Regions from separate parts of the Arsenophonus nasoniae genome, predicted to be linked through region 2. Evidence: predicted binding sites of a transcription regulator. Region 2 holds the regulator's gene; each other region holds the start of a gene.
The links. The regulator CRP, encoded in region 2, controls carbon source genes, mostly activating them, when cyclic AMP is high. The targets are predictions, from matches to a motif close to ATGTGANNNNNNTCACAT.
Positions count from the first base shown of each region.

Region 1: a site for CRP is predicted at 3,904-3,921, ahead of adhE (bifunctional acetaldehyde-CoA/alcohol dehydrogenase). Genes of this name have one in related genera too.
Region 3: a site for CRP is predicted at 3,376-3,393, ahead of msrB (peptide-methionine (R)-S-oxide reductase MsrB). Genes of this name have one in related genera too.
Region 4: a site for CRP is predicted at 3,394-3,411, ahead of yrbN (protein YrbN). Genes of this name have one in related genera too.

Region 1 is NZ_CP038613.1:1,877,388-1,883,189, reverse strand. It holds gene ArsFIN_RS09320 (thymidine kinase) at 217-846, shown strand; gene adhE (bifunctional acetaldehyde-CoA/alcohol dehydrogenase) at 1,023-3,689, opposite strand; partial or broken gene ArsFIN_RS09310 (YchE family NAAT transporter) at 4,188-4,807, shown strand; gene cls (cardiolipin synthase) at 5,302-5,802, opposite strand, start outside.
Region 2 is NZ_CP038613.1:3,852,352-3,858,153, reverse strand. It holds gene yihA (ribosome biogenesis GTP-binding protein YihA/YsxC) at 1-505, opposite strand, end outside; gene ppiA (peptidylprolyl isomerase A) at 789-1,355, shown strand; gene ArsFIN_RS19480 (hypothetical protein) at 1,554-2,243, shown strand; gene ArsFIN_RS19475 (aminodeoxychorismate synthase component II) at 2,449-3,024, shown strand; gene ArsFIN_RS28320 (DUF488 domain-containing protein) at 3,271-3,429, shown strand; gene ArsFIN_RS28315 (DUF488 family protein, N3 subclade) at 3,431-3,616, shown strand; gene crp (cAMP-activated global transcriptional regulator CRP) at 3,880-4,512, opposite strand; gene ArsFIN_RS19460 (phosphoribulokinase) at 5,062-5,802, opposite strand, start outside.
Region 3 is NZ_CP038613.1:1,897,064-1,902,865, reverse strand. It holds partial or broken gene nhaB (sodium/proton antiporter NhaB) at 1-40, opposite strand, end outside; gene fadR (fatty acid metabolism transcriptional regulator FadR) at 268-990, shown strand; gene ArsFIN_RS09400 (D-hexose-6-phosphate mutarotase) at 1,147-2,043, opposite strand; gene gapA (glyceraldehyde-3-phosphate dehydrogenase) at 2,165-3,160, opposite strand; gene msrB (peptide-methionine (R)-S-oxide reductase MsrB) at 3,497-3,910, shown strand; gene ArsFIN_RS09385 (YeaC family protein) at 3,968-4,222, shown strand; gene pncA (bifunctional nicotinamidase/pyrazinamidase) at 4,252-4,920, opposite strand; gene ansA (asparaginase) at 4,942-5,802, opposite strand, start outside.
Region 4 is NZ_CP038613.1:367,910-373,711, forward strand. It holds gene ArsFIN_RS01650 (HlyD family secretion protein) at 1-921, opposite strand, end outside; gene ArsFIN_RS28690 (hypothetical protein) at 1,349-1,399, shown strand; gene ArsFIN_RS01660 (DEAD/DEAH family ATP-dependent RNA helicase) at 1,486-3,318, opposite strand; gene yrbN (protein YrbN) at 3,311-3,388, opposite strand; gene nlpI (lipoprotein NlpI) at 3,494-4,372, opposite strand; gene pnp (polyribonucleotide nucleotidyltransferase) at 4,495-5,802, opposite strand, start outside.

The sequences.
Region 1 (5,802 bases), 1.9 Mb from region 2:
TATCACATACTTTGTTAAAATAAAGCTGTTGTTTGTAGAGAATGGCATTTAAAATATACTGACTTTTTCATAACTATAAACATTACAAAAAAATCTGTTATGTTAGTTATCAATATTTATAATCAAATGAAATGAAGAATAATGTTTGATAATGTTTGATAATGTATGTGGTAAACTTTCAAAACGTTTGTCTAAATAGCTAAGAGGAAAGGGCTAATGGCTCAGCTTTATTTCTATTATTCAGCAATGAATGCGGGTAAATCAACTTCACTACTTCAGTCTTCATACAATTATAATGAACGGGGGATGAATACGCTTATTTTCACCGCTGAGATTGATACCCGATTTGTTCAAGGTAAAGTAACGTCCCGAATTGGTTTAGTTGCAGATGCAATATTATTTTCGCAACAGACAGATATGGGGAGATTAATAAAAGAAAAAAATAGTTCTCAAAAAATTCATTGTGTACTCGTTGATGAGTGTCAGTTTTTAACTAAAGAACAAGTTACTCAGCTTTGTGAAATTGTTGATTATACCAACATACCGGTTCTGTGTTATGGATTAAGAACAGATTTTTGTGGTGAGTTATTTATTGGTACTCACTATCTGTTAGCATGGGCAGATAAGCTTATTGAACTAAAAACTATTTGTTATTGTGTGCGCAAAGCAAGTAGGGTTTTGCGATTAGATGATAATGGACTTGCTGTCTATCAAGGAGAGCAGATTGAAATTGGCGGCAATGAGAAATATATTTCAGTTTGTCGTAGACATTATATGGATGCAATTAAGCACACTAAAAGTATTGAGGCGGGTGAAAAACCTTTTTCAGTTGTTCCATTTAAATAATTTTTAACTTCCTTTATTCGCTTATTACTCTTATATGAAAATTAATTACCTATAATAACTATTTTGGTTTTAAATTATTTTTAAATAAGGATTGATAAAATATTTTGAGATTAAAAAAGCACCGAATATATTTTCAGTGCTAATTATTAAATAAATGGTTACAAATAAAATGTCTATTAAATAGATTCTTTTACTCGATGACTTTTTTCCTCTGCCGGCAGAAATATATTTTTCTCTTCGGTAAAAATATTACCATAGTAAGAATCCAACATAATTTGTTTTAGTTCAGCGATCAAAGGAAAGCGAGGGTTCGCACCGGTACATTGATCATCAAAGGCATCTTCAGATAACTTATCAACTTTAGCTAAGAAATCCTTTTCTGCTACCCCAGCTTCACGAATAGATTTAGGAATGCCGAGCACAGTTTTAAGTGTTGCTAACCAATTAAGGAGTTTTTCAATTTTATTGGCTGTACGATCACCCGGTGAGGTTAGCCCTAAATGATCAGCAATTTCACCATAGCGACGACGAGCTTGAGGGCGATCATATTGGCTGAATGCTGTTTGTTTCGTTGGAATATCATTAGCGTTATAGCGAATGATATTTTCAATTAGCAGCGCATTAGCTAAGCCATGGGGTAAATGGAATTCGGAGCCTAATTTATGAGCCATTGAGTGGCAAACCCCTAAAAAGGCATTAGCAAAGGCAATACCAGCGATGGTTGCTGCATTATGCACTCGTTCACGGGCAATCGGATCCTTTGACCCATTTAGATAACTTGCTGGCAAATATTCTTTTAACAGCGTTAAAGCTTGCAAAGCTTGTCCATCAGAGTATTCACTTGCAAGAACTGAAACATAGGCTTCTAATGCATGGACAATCGCATCGAGTCCACCAAATGCAGTAAGTGATTTAGGCATATGCATGACCAGATTTGCATCAACAATTGCCATATTTGGCGTAATTGCATAATCAGCTAAAGGATATTTTTGACCAGTATCATCATCAGTAACAACAGCAAACGGTGTGACTTCAGAGCCCGTACCTGATGTAGTGGTGATAGCGACCATTTTGGCTTTAACACCCATTTTAGGGAACTTATGAATCCGTTTGCGAATATCCATAAAGCGTAAAGCAAGCTCTTCAAAATGGGTTTCAGGATGTTCATACATTACCCACATGATTTTAGCTGCATCCATAGGAGACCCGCCACCTAATGCGATAATCACGTCTGGTTTAAAGGTATGCATTAAAGCGGCACCTTTACGAACAATGCTCAGCGTTGGATCAGCTTCAACTTCAAAAAAGACTTCAGTTTCTACATTATAAGCTTTTAATACTTTAACGACTTCATCAACATAACCATTATTGAATAAGTAACTGTCAGTAACAATAAAAGCTCGCTTAGCCCCGTCCGTAGCAATTTCTTCCAGCGCGATTGGTAGGCAACCACGACGAAAATAGATAGAATTAGGCAGTTTATGCCACAACATATTTTCTGCTCTTTTCGCTACCGTTTTAGTATTAATTAGGTGCTTAGGTCCCACGTTTTCAGAAATAGAATTTCCACCCCAGGAGCCGCATCCTAATGTTAATGAAGGAGCTAATTTAAAATTATAAAGATCACCAATCCCACCTTGAGATGCAGGAGTATTAATTAAGATGCGTGCGGTTTTCATTTTTTCGCCGAAATAATTAACTCGTTCAGTTTGATTGTCCTGATCGGTATAAAGACAAGAAGTATGACCAATGCCTCCCATCTCAACCAATTTTTCTGCCTTTCCAACGGCATCAGCAAAATCTTTACTATGGTACATGGCAAGTAATGGTGAGAGTTTTTCGTGGGCAAAAGGTTCACTCTCATCTGTGGCTTTTACTTCCCCGATTAAAATTTTAGTGTTTAGGGGCACTTTTATGCCGGCTAGTTCAGCAATTTTTACCGCAGGTTGACCAACAATAGCGGCATTTAAATTACCATTTTTTAAAATAATATTTTGTACTGCTTTAAGCTCTTTACCTTTTAATAAGTAGCCACCATGAGTGACAAAACGTTCGCGTACTTGATTGTAAATTTCGTCCACAATGATAACAGATTGCTCTGAGGCGCAAATAACCCCATTATCAAAAGTTTTTGACATTAAAATTGAAGCAACTGCACGTTTAATGTCGGCAGAGCTGTCAATAACTACAGGTGTATTCCCCGCGCCTACACCGATGGCAGGTTTTCCTGAGCTATAGGCTGCTTTCACCATACCTGGACCACCGGTTGCTAAGATAAGATTAACATCGGGGTGATGCATCAACGCATTTGAAAGTTCGACGGAAGGTTCATCAATCCAGCCAATGATATCTTTTGGTGCCCCTGCAGCAACAGCAGCTTGTAAAACAATTTTGGCGGCCTTGTTAGTGGCTTTTTTTGCACGAGGGTGGGGGGAAAAAATAATACCGTTACGCGTTTTTAGACTAATTAAAGATTTAAAAATGGCTGTTGAAGTAGGATTAGTTGTTGGAACAATACCACAAATTAAACCAATAGGTTCAGCGATTGTTATAGTTCCAAAAGTAAGATCTTCTGACAGCACGCCACAAGTTTTCTCATCTTTATAGGCGTTGTAAATATATTCTGAGGCAAAATGATTTTTAATCACTTTATCCTCTATAATTCCCATGCCTGATTCTTCAACTGCTAATTTTGCTAAAGGGATGCGGGAATCAGCAGCTGCAAGAGCAGCGGCACGAAAAATTTTATCAACTTGAGCCTGGTTAAAATTGGCAAATTCTTGTTGCGCTTTTTTGACACGCGCAACAAGTTCATTGAGTTCAGTAACATTAGTTACAGACATAATGGTTACTCCTAATAAATGTTAAATTTTTTTAGTCAATTAGCCTAGATTAGGAGCAATATAATTAAATATGATGTGACATATTATATAAGTGCTGATTAGTTTTTTGTAAGCTAATTGACTTAAAAAATTCCATTATAAAAATAAATAAAAACGCTCATTATATTTATGAGTACTCAATAGATATATAGCTTACCATTTATAAATAGCGCTAAAGTGATCTTTATCAAAAAAAGTGCATACTGAATCAATTCAGTAATAAGTTATATAAGGATAATTTCAATTAGCAATATAAGTAAATAGCGAAAGTTAAGTTAGCAAAATTTCGTATAGCATCTAATTTAGAAACTTATTTTGTTATTGGATTTAGTTTTTAAATTTTAGCTAGATTAGTATGCTACGCTAAGATAAAGTGTTTTTCCTGCATAAGCTAAATATTATTTGTTATGAATAATTAATTTTTAGCGAAGCATTAATATTTGAGTGAGGGATACAATTGTGGTTGGTACTTTACTGGATCTGCCTAATTATATTAAGTTTTTTTTGGGGCTTTTTGCGTTAGTTAATCCGATAGGAATTTTGCCTGTATTTATTAGTATGACTAATTATCAATCTGTGACAGAAAGAAATCGAACTAATTTAGTAGCTAATTTTTCTGTGGCAATTATTTTATGTATTTCGTTATTGGTGGGTGAGGTTTTTTTTAAATTATTTGGTATTTTTATCGATTCTTTTCGTATCGCTGGTGGAATAGTTATTGCGGCCATTGCTATGTCTATGATTAGTGGTCGAATAGGTGAAGATAAGCAGAATAAACAAGAAAAATCAGAAAGTGTTATTCGTGATAGCATTGGTGTTGTTCCTTTAGCACTTCCATTAATGGCTGGGCCTGGAGCAATCAGTTCATGTATTGTCTGGTCTTCTCGCTGGTTGGGATGGCAAAATTTAGTTGGTCTATCGTTAACTTGTATCTTTTTCGCTCAGCAACAATTCTAGTTAAGTATTTAGGACAAACGGGCATTAATGTTATTACTCGTATTATGGGGTTACTATTAATGTCACTTGGAATTGAGTTCATCATCACAGGGACTAAATCAGTTTTTCCCGGATTACTTTAAACCCACAATAACATGATAACACAGTGATATTTATGATTTATTCACTAAATTCTGGGATATTGATTTGATATTGTTATAAAACCAAATATTAATAATTTTATTTCTCTAATGGTTGTAAATTTTATGGATTATTAATCCACTATAAAACTAATTTCGATAGATTAAAAAAACACGCGTTTGCTAAGATAACCATATCAATTTTAATTTATGTCTAATTTGGTGATTAATGTTTTAAAATTAAAACATTTTTTTGTTAGTAATCAATTTGATTATAACTCTTGTAGATGTAAGTTATGCTGGCTATTTGCAAAATGAATTAATTAGCCAGTTAACTGTGTGCACCATAATTTATGAAAAATTAGCCTTATTTTTCTAACTAAGATGTATATATGAATATCATTACCGGATTATTATGAAAAATGCTATTGGTTGATTTATTGGTATTCGCTTTTTAACAGAAATAATTTTTTGTGTCTTATCATTTTATAATAAAATTACAATAACGGACTAAAAAAATAGCAAATACGTTCGATAACACGGTTCCATAACGGGCGTTTATTCCAATTCTTCTGTATCAAAGGCGTAGAGCGAGCAATGTAATCGTATTGAACTAATATTAAATCGTTACCAAAACTTTTATCATCAATAACAACAGTAATTTCAAAATTAAGCCAAAGGCTTCTCATGTCTAAATTAACCGAACCGATTAGGCTTAACTCACCATCAATTGATAGGCTTTTAGTGTGTAAAAGCCCATCGTTAAATTGATAAATTTTAACACCGGCTTCTAATAATTCCGAATAGAATGCCCGGCTTGCCCACCGAACTAAAAAAGAATTATTTCGATTAGGGATGACCATTAATACTTCTACACCCCGCATTGCTGCAGTGCAAATAGCATGAATTAGATCATCACTGGGAACAAAGTAAGGGGTGGTTAGGATCAACTGCTTACGTGCAGAAAAAATAGCGGTTATTAAAGATTGTTGAATTAA
Region 2 (5,802 bases):
TTAATTTATTATGTACTGCTATAAGTTGAGTTTTTCTTTTATTCGGTACTAGTTTGTCTGCTTTGGTTAGCAATATAAGTATCGGGATATTCATCGCCACAGACCATTCAATCATCTGTATATCCATATCTTTTAATGGATGACGAATGTCCATTAATATTATCAACCCTTTTAAACATTTTCTTTTTTGTAGATATTCACTTAATGCTTGTTGCCATTGGCGTTTAACTGATTCGGGCACTTCTGCATAACCGTAACCAGGTAAATCAACCAGTCTAATACCCTCTGCGACTTCGAACAGATTGATTAACTGTGTTCTGCCAGGCGTTTTACTAGTACGCGCTAAATTTTTTTGTTGGGTCAGTGCATTCAATGCGCTGGATTTACCGGCGTTAGAACGGCCAGCGAAGGCAATTTCTATCCCATGATCGTTTGGTAAATGGTGAATATCAGGCGCACTTGTGACAAATTTTGTCTGGTGATAGTTGTAATTTTTGTTTGTCATCATTGTTTCTCGCTGATTTCGGCTTAAAGTAGAGAAATTATACCTGTAAGAGGATAATTTAAGCTAGTAATAGCTACATGAAAGATAGATGATTATCTGTTAATGAATTTTATTAAAAATAACATTTTTTACATAAGAAAAAAATATGAAATGTGACAGAATAGATCCTATTATTTAATTAGGTCAATTTAGGCCAGTTATGTATTTTTACTTAGTATAATGACCTGACGGTACTAAATTTTAGCTTACATTCTCATCTAAAATATAATTAAAAGGAACTTGAATGTTAAAACGTTTTTTTGTGTCACTACTGGTAGCGTCTATGGTTAGTATCTCTTCTTTTGCTATCGCAACAGAGGGTACTATTGTTAAATTAGTGACTTCTGAGGGTGATATCGAACTTGAATTAAATAATAAAAAAGCGCCTATAACCACCGATAATTTTATTCAATATGTAAAAGAAGGTTACTATCAAAATACCATTTTCCATCGTGTGATCCCAGGTTTTATGATCCAAGGGGGGGGCTTTATTAGTGATTTGCAACCTCAATTAAATATTCGCTTGCCAATTAAAAATGAAGCTGATAATGGGTTACGAAATTTACGTGGTACAATTGCAATGGCGCGCACAGCAGCTAAGGATAGTGCGACTAGCCAATTTTTTATCAATATAGCAGATAATGCATTCTTAGATCATGGCCAACGTGATTTTGGCTATGCTGTTTTTGGTAAAGTGATTAAAGGAATGGATGTTGTTGACAAAATTTCGAATGTAACAACAACAGATATTGGACCCTACCAAAATGTGCCAACTCAAGAAATAAAAATTATTTCTGCCAATGTAAAATAATTTATTTAATAGCAGGAAATATTTTTCTGCTATTAAGTTTAACGTAATTGTTAATATTCAATGGACAATTAAAAAACTAAAATAACTTATCGGCCTTTATCTTGCTATTAGTGGAAAAACTTTACTTTATAATAAAACAAAATTTCCATCAGTTTATTAATTTATATCGTTATCATTATTGAAATGAGGAATTATTGTTTGAGTAAGCTACTACCTAGTTGCCAGAAACTAATAGAAAATATTGTAGAACCTAAAATAGAACATAACAATAATCAATTTTCAGATTTGTTGAATATGGCGCCTATGTCTACTTATTTTTTGGATGAGAAAATTAAATACATACCAGGCAAAAAAATTCGATTTTCTGAAAAAACACAGATGCTTATTTCAGGTTCAACTACATTAAGCCGGGCATTGAAAACAATGGAAGTTGATGGTTGGAAATTAGTTGTAGCGCAACGAGGGCAAGGAACGGCTACCGATTTGCGGAGAAAAACTGTTTTTATTTCAAGTCGAGTTTTAAATCATCCTAATTTGACTATACAAGCACTATCTCATGAAATTGGGCATATTTTTTATACAGAAAAGCCAAATATAAAATCTAAATCAAATTTTATTTCATATTTTTTAGCGAGTGAAGGTGCTGCGACGATTAAAAATATTGAAATCCAACGAGAAATTATTAATCATATGGCAGTAGATATTGGAATTATGGCAAATCCAAGAAATATAAAATGTTATAATGAAGTCTATGATAATTATCTTATTGATAACAAATTTGATGAAGCGACTAAATATATTGGTGAAATTTATCGATATAACGAAATAACATCAAATAATTTAAAACCTTATGGTCAATATTATAACGAAGTTTATAATGATTTATAGTTATCATTTATAATTATTATAATTGATAATGATTTTATTTATTAAAATGAAACATTTTGATTGATTTTTGTGAGCTATTTTTTTCTGCGGTTATGGTATGATAGCCAGCTTTGTTGTTATGGTATCATAATCTGTACAATTTGCCTTAATAATAAAGATCAAAATTAAGGAATTATTACTATAAAAATCATTTGGATAGCTAGTTATGCTTTTGATAATTGATAACTATGATTCGTTTACCTATAACCTTTATCAATATCTGTGTGAATTAGGGGTTAATGTCGTGGTTAAGCGTAATGATGCAATAACTATCTCGGAGATAGAAACATTAGCTCCGACACATTTAGTCATTTCACCAGGTCCGTGTACACCTAACGAGGCGGGTGTTTCCCTAGATACAATTTCCTATTTCGCCGGTAAGATCCCAATTTTGGGTGTTTGTCTTGGTCACCAGGCGATTGGACAGGCTTTTGGTGCTTCTATTGTCAAAGCGAGAGAAGTAATGCATGGTAAAGTATCAGCAATTCATCATAATCAGCAAGGTATTTTTAAAGGATTAAATCGCCCATTACAGGTAACGCGTTATCATTCTTTGGTAATTGATGCTGGAACATTACCCGCAACTTTTGAAGTGACTGCTTGGACACTACATGATGGAAATATTGATGAAATTATGGGGATTCGGCATAAAACACTCCCTATTGAAGGTGTCCAATTTCATCCAGAAAGTATCTTGAGCGAGCAAGGACATGAGTTATTAAATAATTTTCTAAAGTATTAATTTATTAGAAGTTAGATTAGGTTTGGCTATTTATATTCAATGAGTAATATAACTATCAATGTTGGATAAAATAGGCTTTATTTTGCTTGCATTATAAATTTCCATAGGGCAAAAAGGAGTTTATAGTAAGGTATCTGTTTATATATTATTAAAATAGGTTTTTTTGTATTTAGTATCGATAAAGGACTACTTTTAAAGATAATAAAAAAATTTTTGTTAAATTTTTTGTTATCAATAAATGGTACCATGATAATCATCTGTAAACGTGTTTTTGCGGACAAAACCAGTAATAATAGCTATCGGGTACTGGTTGATAGGGTATGGCCTCGAGGCATTAGAAAGCAAGATATTTGCTATGATGAATGGAATAAAAATGTTGCTCCCTCGAATAATTTAAGAAAATGATATTCATAAATATACAGCAAATTTTGAACAGTTTAAGCGACTTTATTTTGCAGAATTAGAAAATAATCCTAATAGTTGGCAACATTTATTGCTTAAAACAAAATCAGACTGTTTGGTGCTTCTTTTTTTCAGCAAAGATAAAGATCATAATAATGCCGTAGGATTAAAATCATTATTTGGAAAATAAACTTAATAAAGTTTGATTATTATATTTTAGCTATCTAGTTAATTTTCTAATAGATAGTCCAGTTATTTTTAATTTTAAATATCCTATTAAAGCAATGTCATCATTCAGCTATCCAATTTATTCTGTTTACTATCGTTTTTATTTGCTTTTTTATTATTATTGTGGATTATATATTCATAATTGATTTATATTAATAAAAATAACAATAAAGAAGTTTATGAAACCAATACGCTACATAAACGTAGGTACTGGTTTATAAAATATTAACGCGTACCGTAAACGACAATGGTTTTACCGTGAGCAGAAATCAGATTTTGATCTTCTAGCATTTTTAAAATACGCCCCACTGTTTCGCGTGAGCATCCCACTATTTGACCTATCTCTTGACGAGTGATTTTAATTTGCATTCCATCTGGATGCGTCATCGCATCAGGTTGTTTGGCTAAATTTAATAATGTTTGTGCGATGCGGCCTGTGACATCTAAAAAAGCTAGATTACCGACTTTCTCAGAAGTTGTTTGTAAGCGTTTAGCCATTTGCGCTGATAACCGCATTAAGATATCTGGATTTACCTGTATTAATTGGCGGAATTTTTTATAAGAGATTTCAGCGACTTCACAGGCGCTTTTAGCTCTAACCCAAGCTGTTCGTTCTTGCCCTTCCTCAAATAATCCAAGTTCACCAATAAAGTCCCCTTGATTCAGGTAGGAAAGGATCATTTCTTTTCCTTCTTCATCTTTAATCAAAACAGCAACAGAACCTTTTACAATATAATAAAGCGTTTCTGCTTTTTCGCCCTGATGAATAAGAGTGCTTTTGGATGGATATTTGTGAATATGGCAGTGTGACAAAAACCATTCAAGAGTAGGGTCTGTGTGTGGTTTGCCGAAAAGCATTCGCGTAATCCTCTAATGTTATTGCAGCCTGAATACCAAAATACGAGTCTTCACAAGGCTGGCTTATCTTATAAAGTTCTAACATAGCATACTAACTTGTTTAGTTTGGAAACGTTAATATTAACTATAGGGTATATTGATTCGGAATTTTTGGTATTGATCTTAACCATACTATAAATGTGCTTTTGCTTTGTAGCATAATAAAAGCATCCTGTCTCTACTGTCTCGATTCAGCAATATTGTTTAAGCCAAAAAATTCATATTTTAGCAATAAGTTGATTAGTTTTATTGTATTTATTAATAAGTATCACTAAGTAAATATTACAATTAAAAATTAAACTCGAATAATAATATATTATTTCATAAGTTATCAAATTATAGCAAAATAAATATTAACACTATAAAATAATTACTTAATAAAATAATTAACAGGTAAACATTAACGTTATTATTATGATATACATAAAAGATAATTTTATGTATAGTTTGAATCTTAAAATGGTTGTAAGAATAAAAAATTGATATAAGTAAAAATATAATGCTGTATTGTTAACTTCTTTTATGGATAATTTTTTTATTAGTGACGAGCTTTTTTACTAATGGAGTCATAATTAACTCCAATGCTAAACCTAGCTTTCCACCTGGAACAACTAAAGTATTCATTGATGATATGAATGAATTATGTAGCATGGATAAAAGATAGGGAAAATCAATCTGGGTCAGACCATTAAATCGGATTACTATAAAACTTTCATCGGGAGAAGGAATCGCTTTAGCGGAAAAAGGATTAGAGGTATCAACGGTTGGAACACGTTGAAAGTTGATATGGGTGCGAGAAAATTGTGGGGTGATGTATTTAATGTAATCTCCCATTGAACGGATAACGGAATCCATCACGGCTTCTCTTGAATGCCCCCGTTCTGATGTATCACGAATTAGCTTTTGGATCCATTCAAGATTAACAATAGGCACAACGCCGACTAATAAGTCTACATGTTTAGCAACATTGTATTTTGATGTTACAATACCACCATGTAACCCTTCATAAAATAATATATCGGTATTTTTAGGTAAGGGTTCCCATGGCGTAAAAGTTCCAGGTTGAAGATTGTAGGGAACGGCTTCATCGTAGGTGTGTAAATAATGTCGACGTTTTCCTGTCCCTTTTTCGCCATACTCGATTAAACTTTGTTCTAACAAACCAAAATCATTGGATTCAGGCCCAAAATAACTAATATGACGGCTCTGTTCTTTAGCTTTACGAATAGCAACATCCATTTCAGGGCGAGT
Region 3 (5,802 bases), 1.9 Mb from region 2:
GGAAATTTTTCAACATAATTTGTCTGGTATTTATATTCATTATTACATGCTTTCCTTCACTAGTATGTAAGTAAAATTGACTAACGTAGCATACTACGTTTTTTCTAGGCTAGAAATTAAAAGAACGAATGCCTAATTAACGGCAAATTGTATTAAGTCTTTATGATCAGATTAGTATTTCTTTATAACTCGGCTACCTCAAAGTTTTTCATTCTGATATTATCTCGTTTTATAATGACAAAAAATTTGTTTTAGGTAGAGAAAAATATGATTATTAGAGCGCAAAGTCCCGCTAATTTTGCTGAAGAGTATATTGTTGAAAGTATTTGGAATAACCATTTTCCTCCGGGTTCAATTTTACCTGCAGAACGTGAGTTGTCTGAGTTGATCGGTGTAACGAGAACAACTTTACGAGAAGTTTTACAGCGGCTTGCAAGGGATGGTTGGTTAACAATTCAGCATGGAAAACCGACTAAAGTAAACAATTTTTGGGAAACTTCAGGACTTAATATTTTAGAGACGCTGGCTCGGTTAGATCACAGTGGGGCACCAAAATTGATTGAGGATTTATTATCTGTTAGAACCAATATTTCCGCTATTTTTATTCGAACAGCTTTTCGTAAAAATAAACAAAAATCATTAGAGATATTATCAATAAGAGAGAATATAGAAGATTGTTCCGAAGCATTTAGTAGAGTTGATTATAATATTTTTCGTGGACTGGCATTTGTTTCTGGTAATCCTATTTATGGCTTAATCCTAAATGGGTTAAAAGGATTATATACCCGCGTTGGTCGTTACTTTTTTTCTGATCCTAAAGCGCGTCAACTTGCTTACGATTTTTACCATGATTTAGCTAAAATCTGTGAACAAGAAAAGTGTGAGCAGGTGTTAGAGCGGGTTCGTAGCTATGGTAAAGAGAGTGGCAATATTTGGCGTGAAATGAAAGATAAAGACAATATGATAAATAATTTGTCTGAATCACGTTAACCCCGTGTTGCTGGAAAATGACTAGATGTGCTATGAGACTATTTTTCTATTCCCTCATCAAAAGTGAGGGTGTTGTTTAAGAGAACAGTTATTCGTGTAAGATGCGCGTAAACTTTATCAATCTTTATTATTATTTTTAGCTTAAAAATCGCGAAGTTATCGCATTACGTCTTGCATTTTAATACTACGAACCCCTAAAATTAATGACATTCGGGCAGGATTTTCACCTGCTGGTTGCATAGGTTGGCTAATATGAGCGGTTTCCAGACATAGCATTTTTTTGTACCCATCGCGGGTCATATCTTTTATTGTACTGGATAATTCAGCGCCAGGATTCCAACAGACTATATCAGTATGATGGCAGTGATGTATTTCTAAAATACGTTGCCAATTTTTGTCGTATACTAAATTGCAATCATCGGATTCGGTATAAATACGATCAGTCCGTGCGGTTATATAAGTTTTTGTCTCTTTAGTGTAAACCTCTCGATCAGCGACTTTATCAAAATAATGTTTGCCTAATCCTTCAATGTATATCTTGTTTATGTCACTGACTTGCAAATAAGTATGTAATGCACCAGTGGCAGGCTCAGTACCAAAATATTCAAATTCAATTTCACAGGTAGCAGCGAGTTTTAAGCGCATTATTAAGGTAAATTCATGTGGCCATATCTTTTTTGTCTTTTCATTATCTGCAAGTGTTAACGTAAGGATCACACAATCCCTATGCTCACTATGTGCTGTCAATTGCGATTCTTGTAAACGGGCAAAACCATGACTGGGTTGCGCGGCCAGACCAAACCATGGCCAACAAATAGGAATTCCACCGCGTATAGCGGTATTTTTTTTAAATAGACTATTTTTACTTACCCACAAACAGTCTTTTTCCCCATCTGGCTGCCAGCTAAGTAGTTGTGCTCCCTGAAGGCTGACTGCGGCATTCACATTAGGATGAGAAACAATAATGACGGGCAATTCATCGAGCTGGCAAAGCGTGATATAGGATGAAATTTTTTCTCTTACAGGTAAGTTAAACAGTGTCGTGTCATTCATAATTTCAACCTTTTTGTCTTTTTATGATTGCAAACTAGCCAGTTTAAAAATACCGTTGGATTATATGTCAGAATGAAAAAAGCCGCCATTAATGACGGCTTGCAGTGGGAAATTACGCTAATTATTTAGCAATATGCGCAATTAGATCTAAAACTTTATTTGAATAACCGGTTTCATTATCGTACCAGGCGACTAATTTTACAAAACTATCATTTAAGGCAATACCCGCTTTGGCATCAAAAATGGATGTTAATTTGTCGCCATTAAAGTCAGTGGAAACAACGTCATCTTCGGTGTAACCAAGAATGCCTTTTAATTCACCATTTGCAGCATGTTGGATTGCCTGGCAAATTTCTTTATAAGTGGCAGGGTTATTTAAACGAACAGTTAGATCGACAACTGAAACATTCGGTGTTGGAACACGGAACGCCATACCCGTTAATTTGCCATTGAGTTCAGGAATGACTTTACCAACAGCTTTAGCTGCACCGGTTGATGAAGGAATGATGTTTTGTGAAGCACCACGTCCACCACGCCAATCCTTAGCTGAAGGTCCGTCAACGGTTTTTTGAGTTGCGGTCGTTGCATGAACAGTTGTCATCAGACCTTCAATGATACCAAATTTGTCATTAATAACTTTCGCTAACGGGGCTAAGCAATTAGTAGTACAAGAGGCATTAGAAACAATATCTTGACCACTATAGGTGTTATGATTAACACCCATAACAAACATTGGGGTTTCATCTTTAGATGGACCGGTTAAAACGACTTTTTTTGCTCCCGCTGCAATATGTTTGCGTGCTGTTTCATCAGTTAAGAAAATACCTGTTGCTTCGGCAACGACATCAACACCAACTTCATTCCATTTCAAGTTAGCAGGGTCTTTTTCTGCTGTACAGCGAATAGTTTTACCGTTAACCACTAGGTGACCATCCTTAACTTCGACAGTACCGTTGAAACGACCATGTGTTGAGTCATATTTCAGCATATAGGCCATATAATTGGCATCTAATAAATCATTGATTGCCACGATTTCGATATCTTTACGCTCTTGTGCAGCACGAAAAACAATACGGCCAATACGACCGAAACCATTAATACCTACTTTGATAGTCATAGTATTTCCACCAGCTATATTTTAATTTAAAAGAATTCAATATTGTTTCTAACGTTACCAAAACCTTGCCATCCGTCAAGCGGAATCGTGTCAATTACCATAAAAATTGACATATAAAGCACCTTTTGTATGTTTAGCAAACAAGCTTAAGGTGAATGTTTTGATTCACTATTATCGGTCTGGATAGGGAGATTTTAAGTGAATATTAATAATATATGTGAATTATATCACAAATCACATCAGAAAGGGCCTTTTTGCTAGGATAAAAGGTTTAAATTTACCTTTTCTCAACCGATAAATATAATTATGTTTACTAATGATAAGGAAAGCTTTCTTATGACAGAAAAAGAACATAAACCCATTAAGTCGAATAAACTTAATGAAATGCAACATCATGTCACTCAAGAAGCCGGAACCGAGCCGCCTTTTTCAGGTAAATTATTGCATAATCAACGAGAAGGTATTTATTACTGTCTATGTTGCCAGGCGCCGCTTTTTTTATCGCAAACAAAATTTGATACGGGTTGTGGCTGGCCAAGCTTTTACCAACCGATAGATGATCAAGCCGTCACCTATATTGATGATTTTTCTCATGGTATGCAACGGATCGAAGTACGTTGCCGTCACTGTAATGCGCATTTAGGCCATGTTTTTGCCGATGGCCCACAACCGACTGGGCAACGTTATTGCATTAATTCAGTCGCATTAAGTTTTACTGATCAACAATCTGGTGAGGTAACTGAGGGTTAAGTAAGACTCATTGGATGCAATTAACGATAAATCCAAAACAAAAATAAGGAATGAAATATGGAGCTTAATGAACTGGTTGATTTAATGACAGTTGAGATTTATCAACGATTGCTAAGCGCCGTTGAATTGGGTAAATGGCCAGATGGTGTTGCGTTAACCCCAGAGCAAAAAGAAAATAGTCTGCAGGCTGTTATGCTTTGGCAGGCAAGGCATAATCATAATGCGCAGCATATGACAGTAGGTACGGATGGGAAAATTATTATGAAAACAAAAAATGAATTAAAGAAATTATTTGATAGTCAACAACACTAACTAAAATTGACTAAATGTTAATAGATTAATCACTTTTGGCGAAAATCATTAGCACGGTCAAAAAAATGAATGGGCAAATCAGAAGATGTTATTAGTTTGGCACCCGCTAATGCCATTTCTTGTAATGCGTTATGGCTGTCTTCTGGATCGAGGTTAACTCCCCGACAACCATCTTGAATAACCGTTACTTGATAACCTAATTGCAATGCATCAAGGACGGTAAATTTTACGCAGTAATCTGTTGCTAAGCCCATAATATATAAATGTTTGATTTGATTTTGTGTGAGCCAATAATCTAACTGGGTTGCATGCTGATGGTCATTGTCAAAAAAAGCACTATAACTATCAATTATGGCATTAACACCTTTTTGAAAAATAGCTTGGATTGCTGACTGATTGAGTGCTGGATGAAATTCCGCTCCTTTCTGATGTTGCACACAATGAACTGGCCACCAAATTTGGCGTAAACCATTAAGTTTACCCTCGGTGCCTACCTTAGTTGCTGAGTTGACGGCAAAGCTTAAATGATCAGCAGGATGCCAGTCTTGGCTGGCGATAATAGCAATATCGTGTTGCTGGCAATAGGTGATAACTTCATTGGCTGTATTAATAACACTTTCACTGTCTAATACTGCTAAGGCGCCCCCATTACAAAAGTCATTTTGCAGATCGACCAGTAATAATGCGCTATCACTCATCATGTTATCCTTAAAAATTGCTTAAAAATTGTCGTTATAACTTAATTCACCGCGCAAATTTTTTTGCATCAGTGTACGAATATCATCTACTGATAAAGATTGACTGAGTAAATAATGAAGTTTGGTAAGTGTTGCCTCAAAAGTCATATCATAACCGCTAATAACACCCACTTTGGCTAATGCGTGCCCGGTTGCATACCCATTCATGTTAACTCGCCCAGATAGGCATTGTGTTAGATTAACGACGATAATATCTTGTTGACAAGCTTTTTCAAGGCATTTTAACAACGCGGTTTGTGAAGGCGCATTACCAACCCCGTAAGAACGGAGAATAAGGGCTTTGGTTGGTTGCAATAAGATATTTTCAATACATTGTACTGAAATGCCAGGATAAATGGTAACAACACCAATGGCTTGAGGGGTAATTTTATGGCTACTAAAATTACCATCGTTTTTTGGCAATGGACAGCTTTGTAAACAACGGATATGAATACCCGCATCAATCAACGGTGGACAATTAGGTGAAGTAAAGGCATTAAAACCATCAGCATGTGATTTAACGGTACGGTTACCCCTAAATAATTTGTTATTAAAAAACAGCGTCACTTCATTGATAGGGTAATTTGCCGCCAAGTACAAGGAATTAAGAAGATTGGTTTGTCCATCGGATCTTAACGCTTCCAGAGGTATTTGTGACCCTGTCACGATAATGGGTTTGCTTAGGTTGTCAAACATAAATGAGAGTGCAGAGGCAGTAAATGCCATGGTATCAGTACCATGTAGAATAACAAAACCATCATAGTTCTCATAATTATCCCTAATATCATCAGCAATGCATTGCCAATCTAGTGGCGTCATATTAGCGGAATCTATTAAAGGATT
Region 4 (5,802 bases), 390 kb from region 2:
AGGCTCTAGTGGATAAAGGCGTACTTCAAACGTTCTTAAATCAAAATCTCCTGTTGCCCGTGTTGCGCGTTTAGTTGCATAGTCTCCCATCGGGGCAATATAGCGTATTTCCGCTGTAATAATTTTGTCTTGCAAAGCAGGAACACGTATCGATACCTTATCGCCTTTACGTACATGAGCCATAATATCTTCGCGTGAATTATAGATAAAATAGGCCTGCGGTAAACGAACAAGTGTTAGCAATGGGCTATTGGCATTAAATAATTCGCCAACTTCAGCCGGTATGGGACCAACTTCACCATCAACCGGAGCTTTAACAAGTAAATCATCAACTTGCACCTGTAACTCAATCATTTGCTGCTCGGTTTGTCGTAATGCCGCAGCATATTTATTCCGCAATTCAATGCGATCACCATTTTTAGCTTCATCTAATTGCGCCTGAGCACTATTTACCTGCTGAAAAGCAACATCTTTGGCCCGGCGTGCTTTATCTAACTCATTAGCCGAAACATAGCCTTTACCGGATAAATTATTCAATCTAATATATTCGTTATTCGCATTGGTATACTGAGATTGGGCCTGTTTTAATGCCGCTTGAACATTGCGTATGGTCTCTTCGCGAGTACCGTTTAAGGATAAATCTAGCTGCGCTTTAGCTTGATCACGTACTGCACTCAATGCCGCTAGTTGCGCTTGCAATTCTGGGCTTTCCAAAGTGATCAATAATTGGCCTTTCTTTACCATGTCACCGCGTTCAATATGACGTTCAATTACGCGTCCCCTTGCTTTAGAGGTCACGATAACTTCAGGCGCGTCCACTTCCCCTTGTAATAACAGGTGCTTATTTTGTGTATAAAGTAACACCGCAATCGCAATAACGATCAGCATCAGTAGCACTAAAAATGATATTCTTCTTTTCATATTAACTTTAATACACCTTAACTATTTTATATGCAATTATACCGCTTGCAATTAACAAACAATTTAGTATGCGCTTTTAAATTGTAAGTCGTTAATAAATTCGTGCGCTAAATTGCATAAAACAGACGATATACCTTTACTACAGCACAATCTAATCTTTATCCTAAGCATATTTTGACTAGTAACCATTCAATTTTAGTCTCGCTCATGCAGTTATGCGATACTATCAAATGTGTTTTTTACTGGATTAACTATGTATGTCTTTGATTTATTAATATTATTACTCCAACAAATGTGTGTTTATTTAATTATCGCCTGGATACTTAGTAAAACTCTTTCAAAAAAGTGTCCGCTTTTTCTTGACCACGACACTTTTGCTGAAAATAGTTAGGCAAAATTAGTATTAAGTAATGACCAACCTATTCCAATCAGCCGTCGCTATCTAAAAGCCTTTAAAGAGGCGTTAGGATTATGTTGATTCGGTTAATGTCGTTTTAATAAATAAAAAGCTGAATTCAATTGAATTCAGCTTTTGCCGTCAAATAAGATATTAATCTTATTACATTAGATATTGTGATTACTACGACGACGTAATCCAGCGTTATTATGTCCTTCATTACGTCCACGGAACTGTTCACGCTCACTACGACGTTCATTACCAAAGCGACGTCCTCGCTCACGTAATTCACCACCATTGCGTTGTCCATTACCACGACGTTCAAACGGTTGTGCTTCACCTAACAATTGCATTTGCATTGGTTTGTTCAAAATACGTGTACGTGTCAAATGATTAAGTAATTCATTTGGCATTCCTTTTGGTAACTCTATCGTTGAGTGCGAGGCAAACAACTTAATATTACCAATATAGCGACTACTAATATCCGCTTCGTTAGCAATTGCACCGACAATGTGGCGAACTTCTACGCCATCATCACGACCAACTTCAATACGATACAATTCCATATCACCAACATCACGACGCTCACGACGCGGACTACGCTCCGAAGCACCATTACTATTATTGCGACGACGCTCATCACGCGAATTAAATTCACGCTTTGCACGACGCACAGGATCAGGTGGCAATATTAACGGCCGATCACCTTGCGCCATTTTTAATAGCGCAGAAGCTAAAGTTTCCATATCCAGTTCATCATTAGCAACTAATTTAGTCAGTAAGGCACGATATTTCTCTAAATCACCGCTTTCTAATTGCTTTTGAATATTTTCAGCAAACTTAGCCTGGCGACGCTCACTTAAAACCGCCGCACTAGGTAATTCAACTTCGGTAATTGGCTGCTTCATGGTACGTTCAATATTGCGTAATAGTCGACGTTCACGATTATCCACAAACAAAATAGCGCGCCCAGCTCGGCCTGCCCGACCAGTACGACCAATTCGATGCACATAAGACTCAGCATCCATCGGTATGTCATAATTGACAACTAAACTAATACGTTCAACATCTAGACCACGTGCTGCCACATCAGTGGCAATTAATATATCAAGGCGACCATCTTTCAAACGCTCTAATGTTTGCTCACGTAGCGCTTGATTCATATCGCCATTTAGCGCTGAACTGTTATAGCCACTACGTTCAAGCGCTTCAGCAACCTCTAATGTGGCATTTTTAGTGCGCACAAAAATAATTGCCGCATCAAAATCTTCTGCTTCCAAAAAACGAACCAATGCTTCATTTTTACGCATACCATAGACAGACCAGTAACTTTGGGTAATGTCTGGGCGCGTCGTCACACTGGATTGAATGCTGATCTCTTTTGGAGATTTCATAAAGCGACGGGTAATACGACGGATCGCTTCCGGCATGGTGGCAGAAAACAGCGCCGTTTGATGCTCGCTTGGGATCTGGCTCATGATATTTTCAACGTCTTCAATGAACCCCATACGTAACATTTCATCCGCTTCATCAAGAACCAAACCACGTAAATGGGATAAATTTAATGTCCCTCGTTTCAAGTGATCTAATAAGCGACCCGGTGTTCCCACTACAATTTGTGGACCTTGTCTTAGTGCGCGTAACTGCGAATCGTAACGCTGCCCACCATAGAGTGCCACCACATTAACTGAACGCATGTGTTTGGAAAATTCACCCATGGCTTCCGCAACTTGTACGGCTAACTCACGCGTTGGTGCCAGCACTAAGATTTGCGGGGCTTTTAATGTGATATCGATATTATGTAATAGCGGTAAACTAAAAGCTGCTGTTTTACCACTACCGGTTTGTGCCATACCTAATACGTCACATCCGTCTAATAAATAGGGGATACATTGCTGCTGGATTGGCGATGGTTTTTCATAACCAAGGTCATTTAGTGCAGAAAGAATTGGTGTTGATAAACCTAAATCAGCAAAAGAGATTTCAGTCTCATTAGTCATGTAAAAGTGCCTCATTCATTATGGCGGCCAGTTTACATAACTCTGCGAAAAAAATTTCGGTCATTTTCATTTAAAATGTGAACTGGCTCAAATTATGTTATTAAACGAACAACAAGCCCTCATCACAATCGATGAAGACTTAAAAAAAGCAGTGATGATATGTTCGTCGCTACTGTTAGCCTGATTCTGAAAGGTCGTCTTGTGCCTGACCTAACAAAGCCAGTTCCAACAGAGCATAGCGGTGCTCAACAAAGCTATGTGCATTGCTAGCTACCGTAAGCTTGAATAACGCTATAGCGCTATCCTTATCCCCCAGACTTAGGTAATGTTTACCTAAATAGAAGTTAGTTTCACTAAGATGCTCAGCGAGCGAAGTGTTATCTGTTGAATTTTCTTTCAGACGAATCATCAATGTTTTTTCACTGATTTTGCCTAAATAGAATTCAACTGCATTCCAGCCCCATTGCCCTTTTTCCGCTTGGTTATAACGAGATAACAAATTGGCTAGTGCCATTTTGGGTTCTATCTCTTTCTCCACTAAATATAGCCATAAGCTGCGGAAAGGATCATTTGGATCTTGTCGATAATACGCCAGCAGATCACCCTGCGCCAATCGATATCTCCCACCATAATACAGTGCAATACCCCGATTCATGCGCGCGAAATTGTAAGTTGGATCAAGCTCTAAAACAGAATCAAACGCTTCATAGGCAGCATCAAAGTTGCCTGCCTGTGTAAAATATATCCCAAGGAAATTAAAAACTTCCGGAATATCAGGACGTATAGCTAGCGCCATAGTAAAATCATTGCGCGCTAACGCCCTCAATCCGAGACTATCATACAATACACCGCGTTCATATAAAAGCTGTGCATATTCATCATCGGACAATGACAGGCTCGCAAGGATCTGTTCCATACGAGCCAATATTACTTCTTGTTGTAATGTGGGTTGCAATGGGATAGCAAAGACTTCATTTTTACGCCAGTTTCCACTGCTGCAACCGACAACAAAAACAATAGCAGCAGTATAAAGCCAGCGCAGAAAAGAATTCATTTCCTTCTCCCAAAGACAGAAACTAATCAATATATCCCGTCAATCCCCACAACTACCGGAGACTCAGCTTTTAAAAAACTGAGTAGGTGCTCTTTTTACAGGACATCGAGCCTTACGTCAAATTATTCTGCAGAAATCTGTGTTTCCGTTTCAGCCGGTTTTTCAGCAGACACCGCCTCTTTAATACTAAGGCGAATACGACCCTGCCGATCAATTTCCAATACTTTAACCGGCACTTCCTGACCTAACTGTAAGTAATCAGTAACTTTTTCAACACGTTTTTCTGCTATCTGAGAGATATGCACTAACCCTTCTTTGCCACCACCAATGGCAACAAAAGCACCAAAATCAACAATACGTGTGACTTTACCCTGATAGACACGACCAACTTCCACTTCTGCGGTAATATCTTCAATACGACGAATAGCCGCTTCTGCTTTAGAACTATCGGTTGCAGCAATTTTTACGGTACCATCATCATCAATTTCAATGGTAGTACCGGTCTCTTCAGTTAATGCTCTAATGACAGAACCACCTTTTCCTATCACATCTTTGATCTTGTCAGGATTAATGTGGATAGTATGAATTCGTGGTGCAAACTCAGAAATCTCTTCACGGGGGCGATTAATCGCTTCTTCCATAATAGTTAAAATGTGTAAACGAGCCCCTTTTGCCTGATTTAATGCAACTTGCATAATTTCACGCGTTATGCCCTCAATTTTAATATCCATTTGCAGAGCACTAATACCTTCACGACTACCTGCAACTTTAAAATCCATATCGCCTAAATGATCTTCATCACCCAAGATATCGGAAAGCACAACATAATCATCGTTTTCTTTCACTAACCCCATTGCAATACCAGCCACCGCTGCCTTAATTGGAACACCAGCATCCATTAATGCTAGTGATGCCCCGCAAACGGAAGCCATTGAAGAAGAGCCATTAGATTCGGTAATTTCAGATACTACACGTACAGTATAAGGAAACTCTGATTGGTTCGGCATAACCGCCAATACTCCACGCTTAGCCAAACGTCCATGACCAATTTCACGACGTTTTGGCGAACCGACCATGCCTGTTTCACCCACTGAATAAGGAGGAAAATTATAATGGAATAGGAAACGATCGGTATACTCACCCATAAGCTCATCAATAACTTGTGCATCACGTTCAGTACCGAGGGTGGCCGTGACCAACGCCTGAGTTTCTCCGCGCGTAAATAACGCTGAACCATGGGTACGAGGTAATACGCCAGTACGTACATCAAGGGCACGTACCATGTCTTTTTCTCGACCATCAATCCGCGGTTCACCTTTTAACACTCGCGTACGGACAACTTTTTTCTCTAAACCGGAAAGAATGTCGTTTATTTCCGCAACATCTAAAGATTCATTTTCTGCCAAAAGTGTATTAGTGACATCTTCTTT